3 regions of the Solibacillus sp. FSL W8-0474 genome follow, and region 2 is predicted to be linked to each of the others. Evidence: predicted binding sites of a transcription regulator. Region 2 holds the regulator's gene; each other region holds the start of a gene.

Region 1 (7,578 bases), 600 kb from region 2:
TGCCGCGCTATTTAAAATTAATCCTACGATACCCGATACCCACCAACCTTGTGATGAACCAAAAATAGTTGGAATAACAGCTAAGTGAATTAATAATAATTGCACTAGCAATGGTGTACCACGGAATACGTCTACATAAAATTTAGCCGGCCAGTAAATCAATTTCTTTTTCGAAACTTGGCCTAACCCTAATAGTAGACCGAAAATGATACCACCAATATAACCACATGCGGTTAGAACAATGGTCGCCCAAAGTCCTTTTGCATATAGCTCACGGTAGTTCCAGATAATTTCCCAACGGAAAAAATCAAAAAACTCCATCTGAAACCCTCCAATAAATTAAAAATAGCTTATTCGATTTCTGTACCTGTAATTTCAGCTAATTTTCCGTTAGCCTTAATTTTGTCCAGACCTTCATTTAAAATATTTAATAGCTCTGTATTCCCTTTTTTCACCATGAAACCAAAGTAATCTTTTTCAAATGAATCGTCTTCAATCGCTTTTAAACCAGAATCCGGATTTTTCTCTAAGTATTCTAAAATAACCGCATTATCACCGATCGCCGCATCTGAAGCACCTGTTAATACTTCTGTTAGTGCAATTGAAAAGTTTTCATATGCTAAAATTTTTGAACTTGAAACGCCTTGTAAGTCTTGTGCTGCTTTGTGACCTGTTGTATTAATCTGTACAGAGATTTTTTTGTCTTTAATATCCTCTAAAGATTCAATTGAAGAATCTTCTTTTGTCACGATTAATAATGTCGCCTCATAGTATGGATCTGTGAAATCATATGATTGCTTACGCTCATCTGTAATCGTAATGGCTGCTGCACCCATATCGATCTCACCATTTGTCACTTGGCTCATCATTGAGTCCCAGCCAACATTTTTAACTTCTGTTTCGATACCCATCTCTTCACCAATTGCTGCTAAAATATCAGCATCTAAACCTACTACATTTCCTTTATCATCTAAATACTCAAAAGGAGCATATGTCGCTTCTGTACCTGCTACGATTTTTGTATATTCTTTATCCCCTGTAGACGATGTTTTATCATCTGTTCCACATGCTGTTAAAATCATTGAAGCTGCTGCTAAAGGGGCTGCCCATTTAAGTAATTTTCTAGCGTTCATTATAAATATCCTCCTGGAGTTTTTAATTTTTTAATTAATATCTTGTTCAATTATATTAATTCCCCAATTAATATACAACATTTAATTTTTAAAAAATTGATTATTATTGCAGTATGATGAATTTTTATAACAAAATTGATAAGAAATCTGCATATCTTTTAATATTTATTCATTAAATTATTATATCATTCTTGTTTTTTAATCTTCTTTATACGATGAACACTGTATATTTATTCTCTCTTTTAAAAAATTTGGGTTCATTACCATAACATGCGGTTGCCAGTGCCCCCTAAAATAAGGGAAGATTTTACCGTTATTTGAATGCTGTAGCTCATTTTTTGAATAAATAAGGGAACGTTTTACCGTTATTTTAAATAAAATTCCGAAATTCCATGTTTTTTAGACCAATAAGGGAAATCTCTTCCGTTATTTTCGAAATAACGGAAATTCGTTCCGCTATTTATCTCATTATTTATCATCCTCAATTTAAGGTGATAAACCCTAAACTAGGGTATAAAAAAAGACTACTTCACGGCAATCCCGAAAGTAGTCTTGATTTAAGAATGAACGAAGGATAAAAGGAATCGGTACAGTGATTCCTTCTATCCTACCAAAAAATCCATTCTCCATTGTAGAACAATAACGATTATGCTATTTTTCTACAATTGATATAGAAAAGTATATGAAAACAGTAAAATGGCGTCCTATTGGACATGATAATATAGTATCGCTTGAACATAACCTTTAATAATTTACTAATTATCTTCTCTTTTTTCAAGTCTAAATTATAAATTTCATTTAAAGAATTTAAATATTTTTTAAAAGTGCGTTTAAATTATACAGAATTCGGAAATTTATAGTATAGTGCCTAAAACGAATGTTAAATAATGGAATTAGAATGCTTATCATCCTATTAAAGAACGCTAATACTTAATTATTCGCAAAAAAAAAAGACGCCCTCGGAGGGAATCGAACCCCCAGCCTCAGAACCGGAATCTGAAGTGTTATCCATTACACCACGAGGACATATTAATAAGTAAAATAAGTATATGTTCAACTTTTCCCATTATACAGATGGTACGCCAGATTTTCAATAGCAAAAGTCAGAGTTTATATTTGACCATAACTGACTAATACGTGTATGATAGGTTTACAGCTGAAATGATTTCCATTTTTCAGCATAAGAATGCGAATAAAAGCTTTAACAAAGGGAGGATTATTCAATGAACTTAATTCCTACAGTTATTGAACAAACAAATCGCGGGGAACGTGCATATGACATTTATTCACGTTTATTAAAAGACCGCATCATCTTATTAGGTAGCGGAATCGATGACAACGTAGCAAACTCAATCGTTGCACAGCTACTATTTTTAGAAGCAGAAGATCCAGATAAAGATATCTACCTATACATCAACTCACCAGGTGGTTCTATCACATCGGGTATGGCTATTTACGATACGATGAACTTCATCAAGCCGGATGTTTCAACAATTTGTATCGGTATGGCAGCATCAATGGGTGCTTTCTTACTTTCTGCTGGCGCAAAAGGTAAGCGAATTGCATTACCGAATGCAGAAGTAATGATTCACCAACCACTTGGCGGTGCACAAGGTCAAGCAACTGAAATCGAAATCGCAGCAAAACGTATTTTACATTTACGCGAAAAATTAAACCGCATCATGGCTGAGAACACTGGCCAAGAATACGAAACATTAGCGCGCGACACAGATCGTGATAACTTCATGACTGCAAAGCAAGCATTAGATTATGGTCTTATCGACAAAATCTATGAGCGTAACCAATTAAATAAATAATGTAACATGAAGCATGCAGGAGTTAATCCTGTGTGCTTTTTTTAATGCATCATTTTATTCGCCACTCGCTCTATTTTAATAGCCAAAAGTGTAAATTTATTCGCCATTTCAATAACGATAATCGCCAAAAAGGTAAGCTTATTCGTCACTCTCCTTCATTTAATCGCCACTCCCCCAAAAAAATAAAGCACAACCCGTTCATCCTGTGAATTGGTTGTGCTTTTCAAGTTAGTTTGCTTTTTCGATTAAAAGCTGGAGAGCATTAATGGCTTTTTCTTCATCGTGACCATCAGCACATAATGTGACAACTGTACCTTTAGCCACTGCTAAGCTCATAATCCCCATGATCGACTTTGCATTTACTTTTTTCGTATCCTTTTGTAAAAAAACGTCTGCTTTAAAACGATTTGCTTCTTGTACAAATAATGCAGCTTGTCTTGCCTGTAAGCCAGATTTCAGCTTTACTTCTACTTGTTTTTCGATCATCTTGATATACTCCCTTTCACAACCGTTCATCGCTACTTTTATCTATCTTATCGGAATTATTCGAAAAGAACAATAATAGATTCCGGTACACATGAAATCGTTACCATTATTACCTATACATTAGCATAAATGTACTTAAATCGTAAGTTTCATTCCAAAATTCTACGTAGCCAATGCCACTAAATTTTTTCACCACGTCTGAGGGCCTCCGCTATATCATCAATTTTACGTAAACGATGATTAACGCCTGATTTACTTACAACGCCTGTTGATACCATCTCACCAAGCTCTTTTAATGTAACATCCTGATATTCGACTCGAAGACGGGCAATTTCTCGTAGTTTTTCGGGTAACTGATCAAGTCCCACTGCATTATCAATATACCGGATATTTTCAACTTGCCGCAGTGCCGCGCCAATTGTTTTATTTAAGTTAGCCGTTTCACAGTTGACGATACGATTTACACTGTTACGCATATCTCTTATGATTCGTACATCTTCAAACTTCAGCATTGCCTGTACAGCACCGACTAAATTCATAAAATCCGAAATTTTTTCTGCTTCTTTTAAATAAGTGACATAGCCTTTTTTTCGTTCGATTGTTTTTGCATTGAGATCATAACGATTCATCAGCTGTGCCAACGCTTCCCCGTGCTCCTTATATAAAGAATAGATTTCCAAATGATAAGAGGAAGTCTCCGGGTTATTAACTGATCCGCCTGCTAAAAATGCCCCACGTAAATAGGCACGGCGCTCACTGTTTCGCGGAATGATCGATTTTGAAATCGTATGATTAAATTCAAAAGAATTCGATACAATTTCTAAATCATCCAATATTTCACGGGCACCTTCCCGAACACGGCATATGTACACATTATTCTTTTTCAGGCGCATTTTTTTTCGCACAAGAAGCTCTACATTATATGGATAGAGCCTTTTTACAATGATATATAGTCGACGTGCTATAGCTGCATTCTCTGTTTGAACATCTAAGCTTATTTGACGATTCGCAAAGCTTAACGAACCATTCATTCGTATAAGGGCGGACACTTCAGCCTTCAAACAACTGTCATCCGCTTCAACCTGTGTCAGTTCCTTTTTTGTTTCAGATGCAAATGACATTATGTGCTCCCCCTTTCCTAGCAAACTATGTAGTGATTACAAGTAATATTACTTCATTGTTTGTTGTTTTAGTATTGTATATTCACACAGCCAATCCGCTAAATTACTCGCATCATGACGTACTGTCCCATTTTGGATAAGTGCAATTTCCTTTTGAATAATATTAATGCCCATCTCTTTTATTCTATCTATATCAAATTTTACGGGCTCGGCATTTTCTTCACGATAGTTTTCATAAACTGACGACGGAAGCTCTTTTTCATTAATCAGTATCGATTGAATGAACGGTTCGCCTACATGCGCATGAATGGCCTCGATATGCTGTGAGGCTGTATATTGACCTGTCTCACCTTGCTGGGTCATTAAATTAGCAATATAGATTTTCTCACCTTTTGCTCGAATTACCGCCTGGCCAATTCCTTTAACTAATAAGTTCGGAATGATGCTCGTATAAAGACTGCCTGGTCCAATCAAAATAAAATCCGCGCGTTCAATTGCGTGAACAGCAGCTGGCAACGGTTTTAAATTGCTCGGCTCTAAATACACACGCTTAATTGGTGCATGGCCAGACGGGATTTTCGATTCCCCGATAACGTCTGAACCATCCATTAATTCAGCATGTAATGTCACTTTTTTATTTGCAGCAGGAATGACTTTTCCGTGCACATTCAGAACTTTACTCATTTCTGCAATGGCATGGTTAAAATCACCTGTAATTTCCGTTAAAGCTGTTAGCATTAAATTGCCTAAAGAATGTCCGTCAAGGTCATTGGATTGCGAAAAGCGGTATTGAAACATTTGCTCAACTAAAGGCTCTACATCCGACAATGCTGCAATCACATTCCGGACATCCCCTGGAGGCGGAATATCATAGTCATCTCGTAAACGCCCAGAAGAGCCACCGTCATCTGCTACCGTAACGATGGCTGTAATATCAAAAGGATGCTGTTTTAAACCTCGTAATATCGTAGAAAGCCCCGTGCCCCCACCGATTACGACGATACGTGTTCTCTTTTTCTTCATTTAATCAATCCTTTCTATGATTGATATCTCTATGTGAAATGATGACTTGATCATTTTTTGCTAACAGTTTGCCAAAGTATTCAGCGAGCGTTACCGAGCGATGTTGTCCACCTGTACAGCCAAATGCGATTACTAACTGCGACTTTCCTTCACTGCGATAATGCGGAATCATAAACGTAAACAAGTCCGTTAACTTGGCAATGAGCTGCTGTGTTTCTTCTGTTGCAAGCACATAGGAAGAAACCTCTGTCTGAAGACCGGTTTTATGACGCAATTCCTCAACATAATAAGGATTTTTCAAGAAACGTACATCAAACACTAAATCGGCATCGATCGGTAAGCCATGCTTAAAGCCAAATGACATAATATTAAGTGAAAAAGTCGGGCTGCTCATATTTGAAAATTCCTGTGCAATGCGTTCGCGTAATTCCCGGGGTTTCAACTTAGATGTGTTTACAATTGTTTTTGCACGGCCTTTTACCTCAGAAAGTAATTCCCGTTCCTGTTGAATTCCTTCCAATGGTAAGCCTTGTGTTGCAAGTGGGTGTGAACGACGAGATTCTTTATAACGTCGAACTAAAGTGGCATCGTCGGACTCTAAAAATAAAATCCGGAGTAAAATGTCCTCTTCATTCATTAACGCATCGAGCGATTCAATTAACGACCCAAAAAATTCTCTCCCACGTAAATCCATTACGACCGCGATACGTGAAATTTTCTTTTCGGAATCTTTCATTAGTGCTAAAAAAGTAGTCAAAAGTTCCGGTGGTAAATTATCAACACAGTAATAGCCTAAATCTTCAAAGCTTTGAACTGCGACCGTTTTGCCCGCCCCTGACATTCCTGTAATAATAACTAACTCATGTGTAAAGCTCGAACTACCCACTTGTTTCATCTCCTCTAGTTTTGTTCTATCGAGTGTTGAATGGTTTCACTTAATAGCTCAAAATCCTCTGTATATTCAAATGTACCATATTGCATTCCTTGGCTTGCTGTTGCAAATAATAAATTTGTGCGGTCACCTGCTGCCATCGGAAGGTCGTTTAATTGCTCTATTGGATACCAGTCCAAAATGCCTTCACGTGTTTCCACAAACGGTGTTCCTTCTACATCTGTTGCAATAAATGTATAGAGCATCCATTCATCTACGACTGTATCTCCATTTTTTATAACCATAGTATAAATACCTTTTAAATGAACGTTTTTAGGTTTTAAATTCGTTTCTTCCTGAAATTCACGAACAGCTGATTCATAGATGGATTCCCCAAGCTCCATTTTGCCGCCGGGTGCAACAAACCAACCTCTTCTCGGTTTTTGGAGCAACAGCACTTTGCCATCTTTTATTGCAAGTAAATTTGTAATACGCTGCATACGTAATCACCTCAATTCTTTCATTTGTGGATATCAATTTATGACTTTCAAGATAATCCACATAAAGTACAGATAGCCTCTCACGCTATTGTACGCTAAATTTCTTTTCCTAATGCTTATATTTCTATTATACCTTGTCCCAGGCATTACGTAAAAGTACTCGTACCATTTGTCCCATTAGTAAATAAAGGATTGAGGGCTGAGTATCTATAATTCCGCACAAAAAGAGGTTGTTTCAGCGCAGATCGCGCTTGAAACAACCTAAGGATAAAAATATAAGGGGGTTAAAACAAATTCTACTTTTAGTATACCCTTATTTTGTAACGATATGATTACATTTATGTTAAGGATTTATTGATTTATTTTTTCTTTTATTTCTTCGATGTAATGTTGGGCTGATTGTGCAGCAATACTGCCATCGCCAGTAGCTGTTACAATTTGGCGCAGCATTTTCTCACGGACATCACCCGCTGCATAAATACCCGGAATAGCTGTTTCCATTTTTTCATTTGTTAAAATGTAGCCTGCTTCATTTAAAATATTCAGTGAAGCAAAAGGAGCTGTCAATGGAAGCGTGCCCACATATACGAATACACCATCTGCCTGCATTTCCTTTTCAGTGCCATC
Region 2 (7,578 bases):
AAATTTTAGCAGATGAAGCGGCAAAACCGTTATCAGCAGGACTTACTGAATTAGATCGTACAATTACTACGTATCAATTCGCAGCAGAAGCGGCAAAACAAATTACAGGTGAAACTGTTCCAATGGATGCTACACCTGGTGTTAAAGATCGAATGGGCTATACAAAGCGAGTACCATTAGGAGTAGTCTCTGCAATAACACCGTTTAACTTTCCGTTTAACTTAGTGGCGCATAAGTTAGGGCCGGCCTTTGCTGTAGGGAATACAGTTGTATTAAAACCGGCATCACAAACACCATTAAGTGCGCTTGCGATGGCGGAAATTTTTAAAGAAGCTGGATTACCGGACGGGGCTCTGCAAATTGTGACTGGTGGTGGCGGCGATTTAAGCGATACGCTTGTGACACATCCGCTGGTGAAAAAAGTTACATTTACTGGTAGTGGGCCGGTTGGACTGAAAATTAAAGAAAAGGTCGGCTTACGTAAAATTACATTAGAGCTAGGTTCAAATGCTGCATTAATTGTAGAGCCTTCAACACCAATAGAAAAAGTTATAGCGCGCTGTGTAGGCGGGGCATTTGGCTTTGCGGGACAAGTCTGCATTTCTCTACAGCGTGTATATGTTCATAGTTCTATTTACGAGCAATTCACGAAGTTGTTTGTTGAAGAGACAGAAAAGTTAGTAGTTGGAGATCCACATGATGAACAGACAGATGTGAGTGCCATGATTCACCCTGATGAGGTAAAACGTATTAAGAATTGGATTGAAGCCGCGAAACAACAAGGTGCGGTTGTTGCAACAGGGGCGGAATTTACGGATCGTACATGCTCGCCAACTGTTATGACAAATGTGAAGCCGGATATGAAAATTGTATGTGAAGAAACCTTTGCGCCTATTGTTTCAATCGTTCCATATGAAACGTTAGACGAGGCAATAGCGCTCGTAAACGAATCAGATTTAGCCTTAAATGCGGGTATTTATACAAACGTTTTCACAGATGCTATGAAAGCAGCAGAGGAGATTGAAGCAGGAACGGTAGTTATTAATGATGTTCCTACATTCCGCGTAGATAATATGCCATATGGTGGTGTAAAAAATAGCGGCTATGGCAAAGAAGGTATTAAGTATGCTGTGGAAGAAATGACAGAGCTGAAATTTATAACAATGAAGCTGACATATTAAAAATTCAAACTAGCACTTTGCCCTATCGAATAGTAACATGGAGTGTAGTTAGAAAGGAGGATATTTATGAAAACTACTTTACCAATGAGTTATTCAAAATCTATCCAAACTCGATTAGTACTACCTCCTGATACGAATCACCATCAATCTATATTCGGGGGAAAAGTATTAGCATATATTGATGAGATTGCGGCAATTGCAGCAATGAAACATTCTCAGGGAGAGGTCGTCACAGCATCTTTCGATTCCGTAGATTTTGTCTCACCAGCATATGCAGGTGATATGATAGAGCTAGAGGCAGTTGTTTCTGGGACGGGACGTACATCAATGGAAGTGTATGTACGTGTAGTTTCTAGGAATGTTAAAACTGGTGCAAAAAAGTTAACGACAGAATCTTTCGTGACAATGGTTGCAATTGATGGAAATGGCAATCCGAAAGAAGTACCAGGTGTTGAACCGGAAACGGATTTTGAACGTCATTTATTTGAAACAGGTCCTATTCGTCAAGAACATCGAAAGCAAAAGCGGGTCTTATCAAAAAATCGTCTGCTTAAATGACAATTTAGGAATAATCAAATGAGGCAGTGATAAAGGGAAACCTTTTACCACTGCCTCTTCATTTTTCTTAATAGCTAATTAGAACACCGCTAATTGAAAATTAGTTATTTAATTCATGAACGATGCGCAACAACGAATCAGAAGAAGTTGAGACAAGATTTGTTGTATGTGTTAATCCCGTAATGACAGAGGATATGGTATGAATGTCTTCATTAGTATTTTCATATTTCTTTTTAATGCCGGATACAGCTTCTGTAATAGAAGTAAATGAATCCGCTAAATTTTTTTGAGTATCGACACTCATTTTGACCTGCTCATCGACACTCGAAACAGAATGAGACATTTGGGTAATACTGAGCTCAGTTTCTTTAATTAATTGCGACACATTTTGAACTGCTTTTTTCGTTTCTTCTGCAAGCTTTCGAACTTCATCCGCTACGACAGCAAAACCTTTACCATGTTCTCCCGCACGGGCAGCTTCAATAGATGCATTTAACGCTAGTAAATTCGTTTGATCAGCGATACCTGTAACTAACCCTACGATATCAGCAATTTTTTGAGAGGATTGACGAAGTGTAACCATTGAAGTTTCCAATGTCTCTACTCGGTCTAAAATCGTCGTCATAATTGCCGTTTGACTCACTAAATAGGTTGTGCCGGTTGTCGATTTGTCTTCTGTCTCCGCGACTAAATTTAAACCTTGCTCTGTATTAGAAGCGATTTCTTCAGATTGGCTGGCTATTTCCTGTAAGGAATCGTTTGTTTCATCACTAATGCTATACAATTCCTGCGCGGTATTTTGAATGCGGTCGATTAGTTTTGTTTGCAATTCTACATTTTCCAAACGAATGCGCTGTTCTTCCTTTTCATAAGCTTCGATAACAAGCTGCTGTTCGAGATTAATAATTTTCGAGAAAGCATTAATGGCTTTGCCCATTTCTAAGTTCGGCATATCAATCTTTTCGATAAACTCAATAAATGTCGTTACTAAGGATTGGAACGAAGCGATATACCATTTTGATTTTAAACCAATTCTGACATGTACATGTGCAATTGTCTGACGCTCTTCTAAGTAATGCGAATCAATTGAAGCTTTAAAAATACTTTCTAAATGTTTGTATAGAGTAACTTTTAATCGGTCTATTTTACTTGTATTATTTATAATATCAGTAAGCTCCGTGCTTAAACTAATTGCTGCATAGAACTGTTCCACCATAGTAGGAATGATTTCTGGTGCAAAGGGCTCCAGCTGTTTGATTATGGCTAAGTCATCGTTTGTTAATTTTAATAATTGAAGCTGTTTATTTAAATCGGGATACTTCGAAACATCTAAAGAAACTTCTTGAGAATATTTATCTATATCAAAGTAAGGTTTTTTCGAAACTTTAGTCGCTCTTGCAAATAGAATGCCCATACTATTCCTCATTTCATTAATTTTCCAACTATTACAATCTTACTGTTTTTTATTGGTATTATCATTATTATTTCGGTATAAATTCTTATTATTGAAGAATTTGTAATTTAAAATTAAACGAGGTATGATAGAAACTAACAAAAATAGATTCAAAGGGCGTAGAAAAAATGAAATTTCATAAAGGTCGTTTAAAATTTGTTATACCATTGTCATTAGGGGTTGCAATTGCTTCTTATATTATGTTAGTCAATAATTATGCAGAAGTAGGCGACCGTGATCGAATATTGATTGTGATAGGAGCTACCATTTTAACAGCTATAATTTCGTATTTTTTATTTCCTCAAGAAGGGGATAACCCGGATGATAGAGGTCCATATTAATCAGAAGTTTATTCTCTAAGAAATCTCGATAAAAGAATCGGGATTTTTTTATTCCTGCTATGAAACTTTTATGAATATTATTCGTAAATAAGTTAACAATACAAAGTGAGGTTGATAACAAATGGAATCTAAATGGTCAAAAATTATTATACATGCGAGTGCCTTTTTTGCTCCTTTCTTAGTACCGATTCTATTTTTCTTAATAACTACTGAATCCGAAGTAAAACGTACTGCAATGCAAGCATTACTATTCCAAGTTGTATTTGGTATTTTATTAACAATTGCAGGGATCTTCACAATTGTGTTAATCGGTTTACCATTCTTATTGGTGTTCTTCATAATCTTCTGGGGTGCTCCAGTGATAGGAATTATAAAAGCATTATCAGACCAAGATTGGAATTATCCAATTGTCGGTCGTTGGGTCTAAGATTAAGCGGTCGAGTTTGTACAAAACAAACTCGGCTGTTTTTTTACATTAATAGGGATTTATTGTTGTGATTTAGGGGAAACTTAAGTAAGAGCAAATAGTTGCATTACAAAAAATAAATATTGTATATTTAAGTCAAAGATAGTCAAAGTCAGTTGATGAGAGGTGAGAACAGCATGAGGAATATATCTGACATAATTGAAGGGTATTTGAAGGAAGTTATTGAATTAGATGGACAGGGACATATTGAAATAAAGCGAAATGAATTAGCGAAGCAATTTTCCTGCGCTCCTTCCCAAATCAATTACGTCATCAATACGCGTTTCACGACCGAACACGGATACTATGTAGAGAGTAAACGCGGGGGTGGCGGTTATATTCGAATTTTGCGAGTAACAATCCACTCAAAGAAAAACTTATTAGATGAAATGGAAACACAGATAGGGAATGCCATTGCACAGACGAATGCAGAGCATATTATTTATCGATTGTTGGAAGAGGATATTATTACCGAGCGTGAAGCAAGCATTATGAAAGTAGCCCTCGATCGTGTCACATTACAGGTAGGTTTACCACTCCGTGATCAGTTAAGGGCACGCATTATGCATGCAATGCTACAAACGATTTCTTTTGAAAAGTAGAGGTGTAAATATATGATATGTGAGCATTGTAAGCAGCGTCATGCAAATGTAACGGTAACACAAGTTCACAACGGTCAGAAAGTGGAACGTCACTATTGTGAAGTATGCGCTACACAATTCCATCCATTTCAATTTGATGTGAGTGAAGAGCCAACATCTCTTCAACAACTAATATCGAATTGGTTCAATTTTGTACCAGTGAACGCAAAAAAAGAAAATGCAACGAAACAGCCTACTACTCAAAAGGCGTGTCCTTCTTGTGGGTTTACGTACCGACAATTTTTAAAGCAAGGTAAATTTGGTTGTGGTCAGTGTTATGAAACATTTAGCGAGCAATTACCACAGTTGCTTGAGCGCATTCAAGCAGGCACACAGCATGTAGGGTACGAAAAAAATGCCCCATCAAAAGAAAAAATTGAACAACAAATTAACGAACTCCGTACATTATTACATCAGGCAATTGCTGAGGAACGCTTTGAAGATGCAGCCTCGATTCGTGATGAAGTCCGTGAATTGGAAAATAAAATTAAACAGGAAGGAGAGGGGAACGCATGAACATCGAGCATTTTCTAACGAATGCTAGTCCAAGCTGGATGCAACATGAAAGCGAATCGGATATCGTCATAAGCACACGCATTCGACTTGCTCGTAATATTGCCAATACTCGATTTCCGATAAGTTTTACAGAAGAAGAGGCACAGGTAGTCGAAGATAAAATGATGAAGGTGCTACTATCTACAGACGTAAACCCTTATCAATTTTCCTACTTCCAAATAAAAGATATGCCTGTATTACAGCGTCAAATCTTAGTGGAGAAGCATCTTATAAGCCCTAACTTGGCGCGAAGAAAAAAAATAGGATCATTTTTTTTAACAAAAGATGAATCCATTAGCATATTAGTAAATGAAGAGGACCATATTCGAATTCAGAGCCTGACACAAGGTATGAACTTAAAAGAAGCCTTTCAGGAAGCTAGAACAATTGACCGCTACTTGAGTAAGTCAATCAACTATGCATATGAAGACCGATATGGATACTTAACAAGTTGCCCGACCAATGTTGGAACGGGACTTAGAGCCTCTGTCATGCTTCATTTACCAGCACTTACGATGACTAAACAAATGAATGCCTTAATTCAGATGATGACAAGATTAGGAATGGTAGTGAGGGGTATATATGGAGAAGGAAGTGAAAATTTAGGTAATATTTATCAAATCTCTAATCAAATCACTTTAGGTAAATCTGAAGAAACAATTTTGCAGGAGCTTCAAGAAGTAGTAGAGCAAGTTATACAAAAAGAACAGCTTGCTCGGAAGAATTTGTTGATGCGAGCGCCTTCAATATTAGAAGACCGTTTAAGTCGCTCACTTGGTACATTGAAGTATGCAAAAATTTTACCGAGTGAAGAAGCCGCAAGCTGTTTATCCAATGTCCGTCTTGGGGTAAGTTTAGGATTATTAGAACCTATTTCACAGCGTAAATTAAATGAGTGCATGCTTTTAATGCAACCTGGACTCATTCAGCAATATATTGGTACTACTTTGCAACCAGCAGAGCGCGATATGTATCGTGCAAAGCTTTTACAAGATAAGTTAAACGAGCAAGATGAAGCTACAAACAATGGGGAAAAAGGAGAGGATTTTTTATGATGTTCAATCGATTCACACAACGTGCTCAGAAAGTATTACAACTTGCTCAAGAAGAAGCAATTCGCCTTAAGCATAAAGAAATTGGAACAGAACATATTTTACTTGGCTTAATTCGTGAAGGTGGCGGGATTGCCGCAAAAGCATTAGAAGCAATTAATATAAGCCCTCAAATGATTGAAACAGGTATAGAGGAATTAGTAGGAAAAGGTACCGAGGAAGTTGGGCCTATCGTACATTACACACCGCGTGCTAAAAAAGTAATCGAACTTTCATTGGATGAATCACGTAAATTAGGTCATGCATATGTAGGTACAGAACATATCCTATTGGCATTAATTCGTGAAGGAGAAGGTGTTGCAGCACGTGTATTGGCTAACACAGGTGTAAGTATTAATAAAGCACGCCAACAAGTTTTATTACTGTTAGGAAATAATGATGCCAATAATAGTGGAACGTCAAATATGGCGCAAACTGTAAATACACCGACGCTGGATAGTTTAGCACGTGACTTAACAGCAGTTGCCCGAGAAGGTTCACTTGATCCTGTCATTGGACGCTCAAAAGAAATTACACGTGTCGTGGAAGTATTGTCACGCCGTACGAAAAATAACCCAGTACTAATCGGGGAGCCAGGTGTCGGTAAAACAGCCATTGCTGAAGGATTAGCTCAGCAAATTATTAATAATGAAGTACCTGAAACACTACGTGACAAACGTGTTATGACACTTGATATGGGTACTGTAGTAGCAGGTACAAAATACCGCGGTGAATTCGAGGATCGTCTGAAAAAAGTTATGGATGAAATTCGCCAAGCCGGCAATATTATTCTGTTCATCGATGAGCTTCATACACTTATCGGCGCAGGTGGTGCAGAAGGTGCAATTGATGCATCTAACATTTTAAAACCATCTTTAGCCCGTGGTGAATTACAATGTATCGGTGCCACAACACTTGATGAATATCGTAAATATATTGAAAAAGATGCCGCATTGGAGCGTCGTTTCCAACCTATCCAAGTTGATGAGCCGTCTGTTGATGAAACAATCCAAATTATTAAAGGCTTACGTGACCGTTATGAAGCACATCACCGTGTGAAAATTTCGGATGAAGCAGTAGAAGCGGCGGCGAAATTATCAGATCGTTACATTTCAGACCGTTTCTTACCGGATAAAGCAATTGACTTAATTGATGAGGCAGGTTCGAAAGTTCGTTTACGTTCATATACAGTACCACCGAATTTAAAAGAATTGGAAGATAAGCTAGAAGGCATAAAATCTGAAAAGAATGCTGCTGTTTCAGGTCAGGAATTCGAAAAGGCAGCAGCGTTA
Region 3 (7,578 bases), 3.2 Mb from region 2:
CCGCGTTCAATTACTTTGAAAGCGTCTCCGATTGAATTTGTCCCTGAAGCACAGGCTGTGACTGTACATGAGTTGACTCCTTTTGCTCCCAAATAAATCGATACTTGGCCTGAAGCCATATCAGGAATCATCATTGGTACGAAGAACGGACTTACTCGGCGAACACCACGCTCTTGGAATGTCAAAAATTGCTGTTCATGTGTTTCCATTCCACCAATTCCCGAGCCAATCCAAACGCCAACACGAGGCGCCATTTCTTCTGTAATCGTAAGGTTAGCATCTTTTGCAGCCATCATTGAAGCAGCTAGTGCGTAATGGGTAAAGCGATCCATTTTTCGTGCTTCTTTTTTCTCAATATAATCTTCTATATTAAAGTCTTTTACCTCCGCTGCAACAGACACCGGAAATTTACTCGTATCTACACGCGTTAGTGGTCCGATTCCTGATTTTCCTGCTACTACATTGTCCCATGATTGTTCTGCATTGTTTCCTACTGGCGTTACTGCGCCGATTCCTGTTACAACAACTCTTCTTTTCACCATCATTTAACACCCTTCTCTTTCTTTATTTTCCCCATTTTAATGCGAGTGCCCCCCAAGTAAGCCCTCCACCAAAACCAACTAATACAACGATATCATCGTCCTTAATTTTCCCCTCAGCCAAATCGTCGACAATCGAGATACCGATTGATGCAGCCGATGTATTACCGTATTTCTGAATCGTTTTCGACATTTTTTCTTCCGGTAGTCCTAGACGCTCTCTAGCAGCCTCCATAATGCGGATATTCGCCTGGTGCGGTACTAGGTAATCTACATCTTCCTTCGTTAATCCAGCCTTCTCCAGTACACTGACTGCGGACTCACCCATTTGACGAACTGCAAACTTAAATACTTCACGACCATTCATCGAAATGTGGTTTTCTGGATTTAAATATAAATGTTTTCCACCTGTTCCATCCGCCCCAAGTTCATATGCCAATATGCCGCGCCCTTCAGAAACTTTACCAATTACAGCAGCACTTGCACCATCACCAAATAAGACAGCTGTGTTCCGATCTTTCCAATCGGTTATTTTTGATAATTTTTCAACACCTACTACTAATATATATTCATAACTATTACTCTCAATAAATTGTTTTGCTATTGCAGTCCCATAAATAAAGCCTGAACATGCAGCAGAAATGTCCATTGCGCCGCAACCCGAAACCCCAAGACGTTCTTGTATTTGGCAGGCTACACTCGGAAAATTCTGATCTTGAGTAACCGTTGCGACAATGATTAATCCCACTTTATCTGCTGTAATACCGGCATTTTCAATTGCTTGTTGTGCCGCTTTATAGGCTAAATCTGATGTTTCCTCATTCTCTGCGATATATCGATTTCCAATACCTGTCCGTGAACGAATCCATTCATCCGATGTATCTAAAAATTGTTCAATTTCCGAATTTGTCAAAGCTTTTTCCGGAATATACTTGCCCATGCTAATTATACCAGCATTCATATATTATCCCCCTTGTTTTCAAACATATCCAACCCAAACCTTCTGCTGAATAACATAAAATAATCACTAAATATTAGTATCTGGTACTAATTATAAAGTATAAGTATTTTGAAAACAATTAAAATTTATAGAAAAGACAATAACCATGTTTTTACGGTACGGAATATTCACTTTATGACATCTTAGCGAAAAGTTGTATTCCCCCTTTTATTTTCATGAAGGCTTGTGGTATGATATTGAAGATGTAATTTCAAAATAACGATATAAATAAGTTCAATGAGGTGAAATTGATGCAATATATTATTACTTTCTTTTGGTCATTCCTTTTAGTAACAATGACTAACTATGTAGTAAGTTCTGTATTAGGTGTAAACTTTAATTTCATGAATGGCGTAATCGTATCATTAGTATTCAGCGTATTAGTACTTATTATCGCTGCAATCATTCCAAACGAATCAACTCCAGACATGGAAGCAGAGCAACATTAATAGATGACAAGGGGCTGTCCGGTATTATACTGGACAGCCCCTTGTCATTTAATTTTATTTCATATCTTCTACTTCTGGGAAATCACCAGTTCATCATTTTCCAGCATAATTTCCAGTACACCACCCGCTGTTACTACACCTTTTAACAGTTCCCGCGCAACAATTGTTTCCAAGTGGCGCTGAACGAAGCGTTTTAATGGACGTGCACCATATTGGGGATCAATGCCATGTTCTACAATCCAGTCCACTACTTCCTTACGTACATGCAACGTAATTTCCTGTTCTGCAACTCTTTCCTGTAGCTGCTTTACATATTTCCAGGCAATTGCATGGAAGTGTTCTTCCGACAATGCATGGAAAATGATAATATCGTCCATTCGATTTAATAACTCTGGCTTAAAATGCTGACGCAAAGCCGTCTGTACAAGCTTCTCGGAATCATCAGACGCCTCCAGTAAAAATTGCGACCCAATATTAGACGTTAAAATAACAACCGTATTCGTAAAGTTTACTACTCGACCCTGGCTATCGGTAATTCGACCATCATCCAATAATTGCAGTAAAATATTCGCTACATCCGGATGAGCCTTTTCAATTTCATCTAATAGTACAACTGAATACGGATTACGGCGTACTGCCTCTGTTAGCTGTCCACCTTCTTCATAACCAATATAACCAGGTGGCGCTCCGACAAGTCGGGATACAGAGTGCTTCTCCATATACTCGCTCATATCGATGCGGATAAAATGGTCTTCCGAATCAAATAATTGTTCTGCTAGTGCTTTTGCCAATTCTGTTTTACCGACACCTGTTGGCCCTAGGAACAGGAAGCTTCCAATTGGCTTATTAGGATCCTTAATACCGGAGCGAGCACGCCATACTGCCTCTGCTACATAAGTGACTGCATCATCTTGTCCAACAACACGGTCATGTAATGTATCTTTTAATCGCAATAACTTTTCACGTTCCCCTTCAACAAGCTTCGTTACCGGAATACCTGTCCAACGGGATATAATTTTTGCAATTTCATCTTCTGTTACTTCTTCGCGCAGCATGCGGTTGCCTTCTGAATCTTTAAGCTGCTTTTCCAATTCTCCAAGTTCTTTTTCCAGTTGCGGAATGATACTGTACTGCAGTTCACTTGCTCGCGCTAAATTGTTGCCGGAAACGAACAGTTGATCACGTTCTGCTTCATATTTTTTCAGTTTGTCTTTTTTATCGCGTACAATTTGCAAACCGTTTTTCTCAAGTTCCCATTGTTCTTTCATCGATTGCATTGAAGCGTCTAAAGTATCGATTTCATTTGTAAGGATTTCCAGACGTTTTTTACTCGCATCATCCTTTTCTTTCTTCAACGCTTGTTGTTCAATTTTAAGCTGAGTAAGTCGGCGTGTTAATTGATCTAGTTCCTGCGGCATTGAATCGATTTCAATTCGAATCATGGCACATGCCTCATCAACTAAATCTATTGCTTTGTCCGGTAAAAAACGGTCTGTAACATAGCGATTGGCTAACTGTGCTGCTGCAATAATGGCGCGGTCATGAATACGAACACCACGGTGATGCTCTTCAAAACGGTCTTTAATACCGCGCAGAATGGATACCGTGTCCTCAATGGATGGTTCACGTACTAGAACTTGCTGGAATCGACGTTCCAAAGCAGGATCCTTTTCAATATACATACGATATTCATCCAATGTCGTCGCACCAATGCAATGCAACTCCCCTCGTGCAAGCATCGGTTTAAGCATATTACCTGCGTCCATGGCACCATCACTTTTTCCGGCACCTACAATTGTATGAATTTCATCGATAAATAAAATGATACTTCCATCTGAATCTTTCACTTGCTTTAACACGGATTTCAAACGTTCTTCAAATTGACCACGGTAAGAAGCGCCGGCGATGAGCGCACTCATATCCAGCTCATATAACTGAGCATCCTTTAATCCTTCCGGTACATCCTGTCGTACGATTCGTTGCGCCAAGCCTTCCACAATAGCTGTTTTACCAACACCTGGTTCGCCAATCAATACAGGGTTATTTTTTGTTTTGCGCGATAAAATCCGGATAACATTGCGAATTTCCTCATCACGTCCAATAACCGGGTCCATCTTGCCATTCTTTACTTGTTCAATTAAATTACGTCCAAATTGCTCTAAAGGCGGACGATTGTCTTGTGTTTGGTTAAATTGCATATATTGCATCCTCCCGATAGTTTGACCTTTACTGACTAATTTTATTATAGGTCAAAATTAGTCAACTCACAAATTTTTACACATACCTTTTTTATTCTACAAAATATGTTATGATATTTTAACAATAAATGGTAATTAATTAAACCTTATTGTCCCAACTACGTAATTTTGAAAATGAGGTAATGACTAAAATGTTAAAAACAACTCCTAAAGAAATAGTATTACTGATTCAAAAGGAAGGAACAATTCTGAATGTCGAGAAAGGAATGCGTATTTTCCAGGAAGGTGAGCGCTGTAATTCTCTTTTCCTTATTAAAAGCGGAAACGTGCAAATCGGTAAAAAAGCTCCAAGTGGTAAAGAATTGACTATTCGTATTTGTGGAACAAATAGTATAATTGGTGAAAATTTAGTTTTTGCTCCTTATCCTTTTCATACTACAACAGCACAAGCACTTGTAGATTCAGAACTTTTAGCAATCCATCCTAATATTTTAGAAAAACACTTCATTAATAATTATTCGATGTTAACCGCATATTTAAACTGGTTACAAACAGAAAACTTGAAAAACCAATCACGTCTTCGAGACTTAGTATTATACGGTAAACAAGGCGCACTATATTCAACATTAATACGTCTTTCCAATACTTATGGAGAATTCTGCTCTTTAAACGAAATAAATATAATGTTAGCCTTAACTCCTATCGATCTTGCCAATTTATGTGCAACAAGTCCAGACTTAATCAAAATCATGTTAAAGGAATTATGTGAAAAGAAAATCATTAAAATAGAGGAAAACTATATTACCGTATTAAACATGGACTATTTAAAGCATAATATTGAATGTTCAAACTGCCCTCTTGAAATATGCAGGATTGATTAAAATTACTTTAAATCCAAAAATAAAAATCGATTATTTTGCTTCTGCAAAATAATCGATTTAATATTTTTTATTAACGGATACCTAAAGCCATTTTTGCGTAGCGTGACATATTGTCTTTAGACCATGCCGGCTGCCATACGATATCAACTTTTACCTCTTTTACTTCCGGTAATTCATTTAATGCTGTTGTTACTTGATCCACGATTACTGGTGCAAGCGGGCACCCCATTGATGTTAAGGTCATTGTAACAATCGCTAAGCCCTCTTCTGTTAAATCCACTTCATATACTAAACCTAAGTTGACAATATCGATGCCTAGCTCAGGGTCGATTACATTTTCTAAAGCTCCGAGCATGCTGTCTTTCATATCTTGATCAATCGCCATTTTTTGTTTCCCCTTTCGACATAGTGTTATCGTCTATCATAGCAGAATGAATGCTTTATGCCAAACGTTGTGCAATGAAATCCGTTACTTGTAAAATACCATTTCTTGAAACGGCATGTCCTGCTTTTGGCTCTGCGATATATTGAATATTCGCTGCCCTTCCTTCTTTTTTAAGTTGTTCATAAAAAGGTCTGCTCATACTAAATGGAACGACCGTATCTTTTTCACCATGCCAAAATATTATTGGTTTGTTTGCCCACAATGCTTCATGCTGTTCCATATCATATTTGCCAAGCATCTGGAACAAAGCACTTTGCTGTTGTTCAGATATTGGAAGTTGAACACCCTTTTGCTTTAGTTCCTCAACTTGATGAAGTGCGACCTTCGTGTAGCTTGTTGTCCCCATGCAAATACCAGCAGCCTGAATCCACGGATAGATGGTTAAACAACCAGATGTTACAATACCACCCATTGACGTTCCGGCAACGCCAATTTTGTCGCCTACCATTTTTTTTAGTTTCAATTCTTCATAAAGTGTATGTACTTCTTCAATCGATTTTAAAACAATTTTCCAAAAGTTATAGTTCATCTGTTCATCCGTTAAATAATCTGATCGATCTCCATGCATGATCGCATCAGGAAGTATAACTCGGATACCTTTTTGCACAAACTGATATGCATAATGAAGATTATGTTCCTTTGCACTTAAGAATCCATGTAAAAAAATAACGACGGGTGTATGTTCGTCCATCGTTTCATCATACACATGCAATAATGGAATGGATTTCCATAACTCTTGCTTAACAATCATTTTTCTCACCTCGCCTTAACCATATCAAAACTTCACGATTGTTTCAAAACTTTGACGAATGTTAATTTTTCACGTTACAATAATACCCATGCTAAAGGAGGCTTATTCTCATGAACGAACATTTAATAGTATTGGATTTAGACGGAACATTATTGACGGATGATAAGAAGATTTCCTCCCTTACAAAGGAAACATTGTTTAAGGCAAAGCAAGCAGGACATCAAGTAATGATTGCGACAGGACGTCCTTTCCGGGCTAGTCTTCCCTATTATAAAGAATTGGAGTTAACGACACCTATTGTCAATTTTAATGGTGCGCTTATCCACCACCCTAAAAATCCGATGTGGAAAACGATTCATACACCTGTGGATTTAGGTGTAGTCCATGACGTTGTTGAATCAGTCCATAAATATGAATATGATAATTTAATTGCCGAAGTAATGGATGATGTATATCTCCATCGCGAAGATGAAAAAGTACACGAAATGTTTAATATGGGCAGTCCTAATATTTTAATGGGTGATCTCAAAAAGACATTAAAGGAAAATCCAACGAGTTTATTAATTCAGGCAGATGATGTAAATACGCCGATTATCCGCAAACATTTGCACGATGTACACGCCGAGCTGATCGAGCATCGACGCTGGGGTGCACCTTTCCCGATTATTGAAATCGTGCATAAAGGGTTAAGTAAAGCAATTGGTATTGACTTCATTTCAAAAGAAATGGGTATTCCACGTGAGCGGATCATTGCATTTGGCGACGAGGACAATGATTTTGAAATGATTGAGTATGCCGGAATTGGTGTAGCGATGAGTAATGGAATTGATGATTTAAAAAATATCGCCAACGAAATTACGTTATCCAATAATGAAGATGGTATCGCTAAGTTTTTGCAGGATCGACTGAAACTATAAATCTCGTTACCGAATTAAGTCCAATTATTAAAAATAGCCCGGAAAAGCGAGATATTCACTTTTCCGGGCTATTTCATTTTATTTTGCTGAATTGGCGCGGCGTTGTTTCCCACGTTTCATAATGACAATCATGAATGCCGTATAAAGTACAACAACTAGTCCAAGTGCCACAATATAGGAAGTATTAATTCCTCGCGCATCGATGACCTGATACACCTCAACCATTTCACGGTCTAAAATGATCGTATAGTTATTATCTTTATTTTCACGAATGATTTCACTATTGAACATCCCACGGATTTCTTTTCCTTCCCCGAGCTCTGCTACAGGGATATGGACACGTTTTGTTTTACTACTATTGTTAATAACAACAATCCATGTTTCCGTGTCAGATTTCC

The links. Region 2 encodes CtsR, which represses protease genes until heat stress. Its sites were predicted from a motif close to ATGGTCAATAAAGGTCAAACA; they were not measured.
Region 1: a site for CtsR is predicted at 2,247-2,267, ahead of clpP (ATP-dependent Clp endopeptidase proteolytic subunit ClpP). Genes of this name have one in related genera too.
Region 3: a site for CtsR is predicted at 4,205-4,225, ahead of NYE67_RS03805 (ATP-dependent Clp protease ATP-binding subunit). Genes of this name have one in related genera too.

The regions. Positions count from the first base shown of each region.
Region 1 is NZ_JBBOQJ010000001.1:3,340,935-3,348,512, forward strand. Features, by position in the region: gene NYE67_RS16940 (amino acid ABC transporter permease) at 1-321, opposite strand, end outside; gene NYE67_RS16945 (basic amino acid ABC transporter substrate-binding protein) at 351-1,133, opposite strand; tRNA gene NYE67_RS16950 (tRNA-Arg) at 2,088-2,159, opposite strand; gene clpP (ATP-dependent Clp endopeptidase proteolytic subunit ClpP) at 2,357-2,950, shown strand; gene NYE67_RS16960 (HPr family phosphocarrier protein) at 3,179-3,436, opposite strand; gene whiA (DNA-binding protein WhiA) at 3,616-4,557, opposite strand; gene NYE67_RS16970 (gluconeogenesis factor YvcK family protein) at 4,606-5,580, opposite strand; gene rapZ (RNase adapter RapZ) at 5,585-6,475, opposite strand; gene NYE67_RS16980 (NUDIX hydrolase) at 6,481-6,951, opposite strand; gene trxB (thioredoxin-disulfide reductase) at 7,303-7,578, opposite strand, start outside.
Region 2 is NZ_JBBOQJ010000001.1:3,938,293-3,945,870, reverse strand. Features, by position in the region: gene NYE67_RS20015 (aldehyde dehydrogenase family protein) at 1-1,181, shown strand, start outside; gene NYE67_RS20010 (acyl-CoA thioesterase) at 1,248-1,739, shown strand; gene NYE67_RS20005 (globin-coupled sensor protein) at 1,840-3,153, opposite strand; gene NYE67_RS20000 (acyltransferase) at 3,321-3,533, shown strand; gene NYE67_RS19995 (DUF4870 domain-containing protein) at 3,655-3,960, shown strand; gene NYE67_RS19990 (CtsR family transcriptional regulator) at 4,137-4,601, shown strand; gene NYE67_RS19985 (UvrB/UvrC motif-containing protein) at 4,614-5,156, shown strand; gene NYE67_RS19980 (protein arginine kinase) at 5,153-6,250, shown strand; gene NYE67_RS19975 (ATP-dependent Clp protease ATP-binding subunit) at 6,247-7,578, shown strand, end outside.
Region 3 is NZ_JBBOQJ010000001.1:785,260-792,837, reverse strand. Features, by position in the region: gene fabF (beta-ketoacyl-ACP synthase II) at 1-542, opposite strand, end outside; gene NYE67_RS03815 (beta-ketoacyl-ACP synthase III) at 565-1,500, opposite strand; gene NYE67_RS03810 (YjzD family protein) at 1,791-1,988, shown strand; gene NYE67_RS03805 (ATP-dependent Clp protease ATP-binding subunit) at 2,057-4,186, opposite strand; gene NYE67_RS03800 (Crp/Fnr family transcriptional regulator) at 4,378-5,067, shown strand; gene NYE67_RS03795 (metal-sulfur cluster assembly factor) at 5,138-5,446, opposite strand; gene NYE67_RS03790 (prolyl oligopeptidase family serine peptidase) at 5,508-6,263, opposite strand; gene NYE67_RS03785 (Cof-type HAD-IIB family hydrolase) at 6,374-7,180, shown strand; gene NYE67_RS03780 (alpha-amylase family glycosyl hydrolase) at 7,259-7,578, opposite strand, start outside.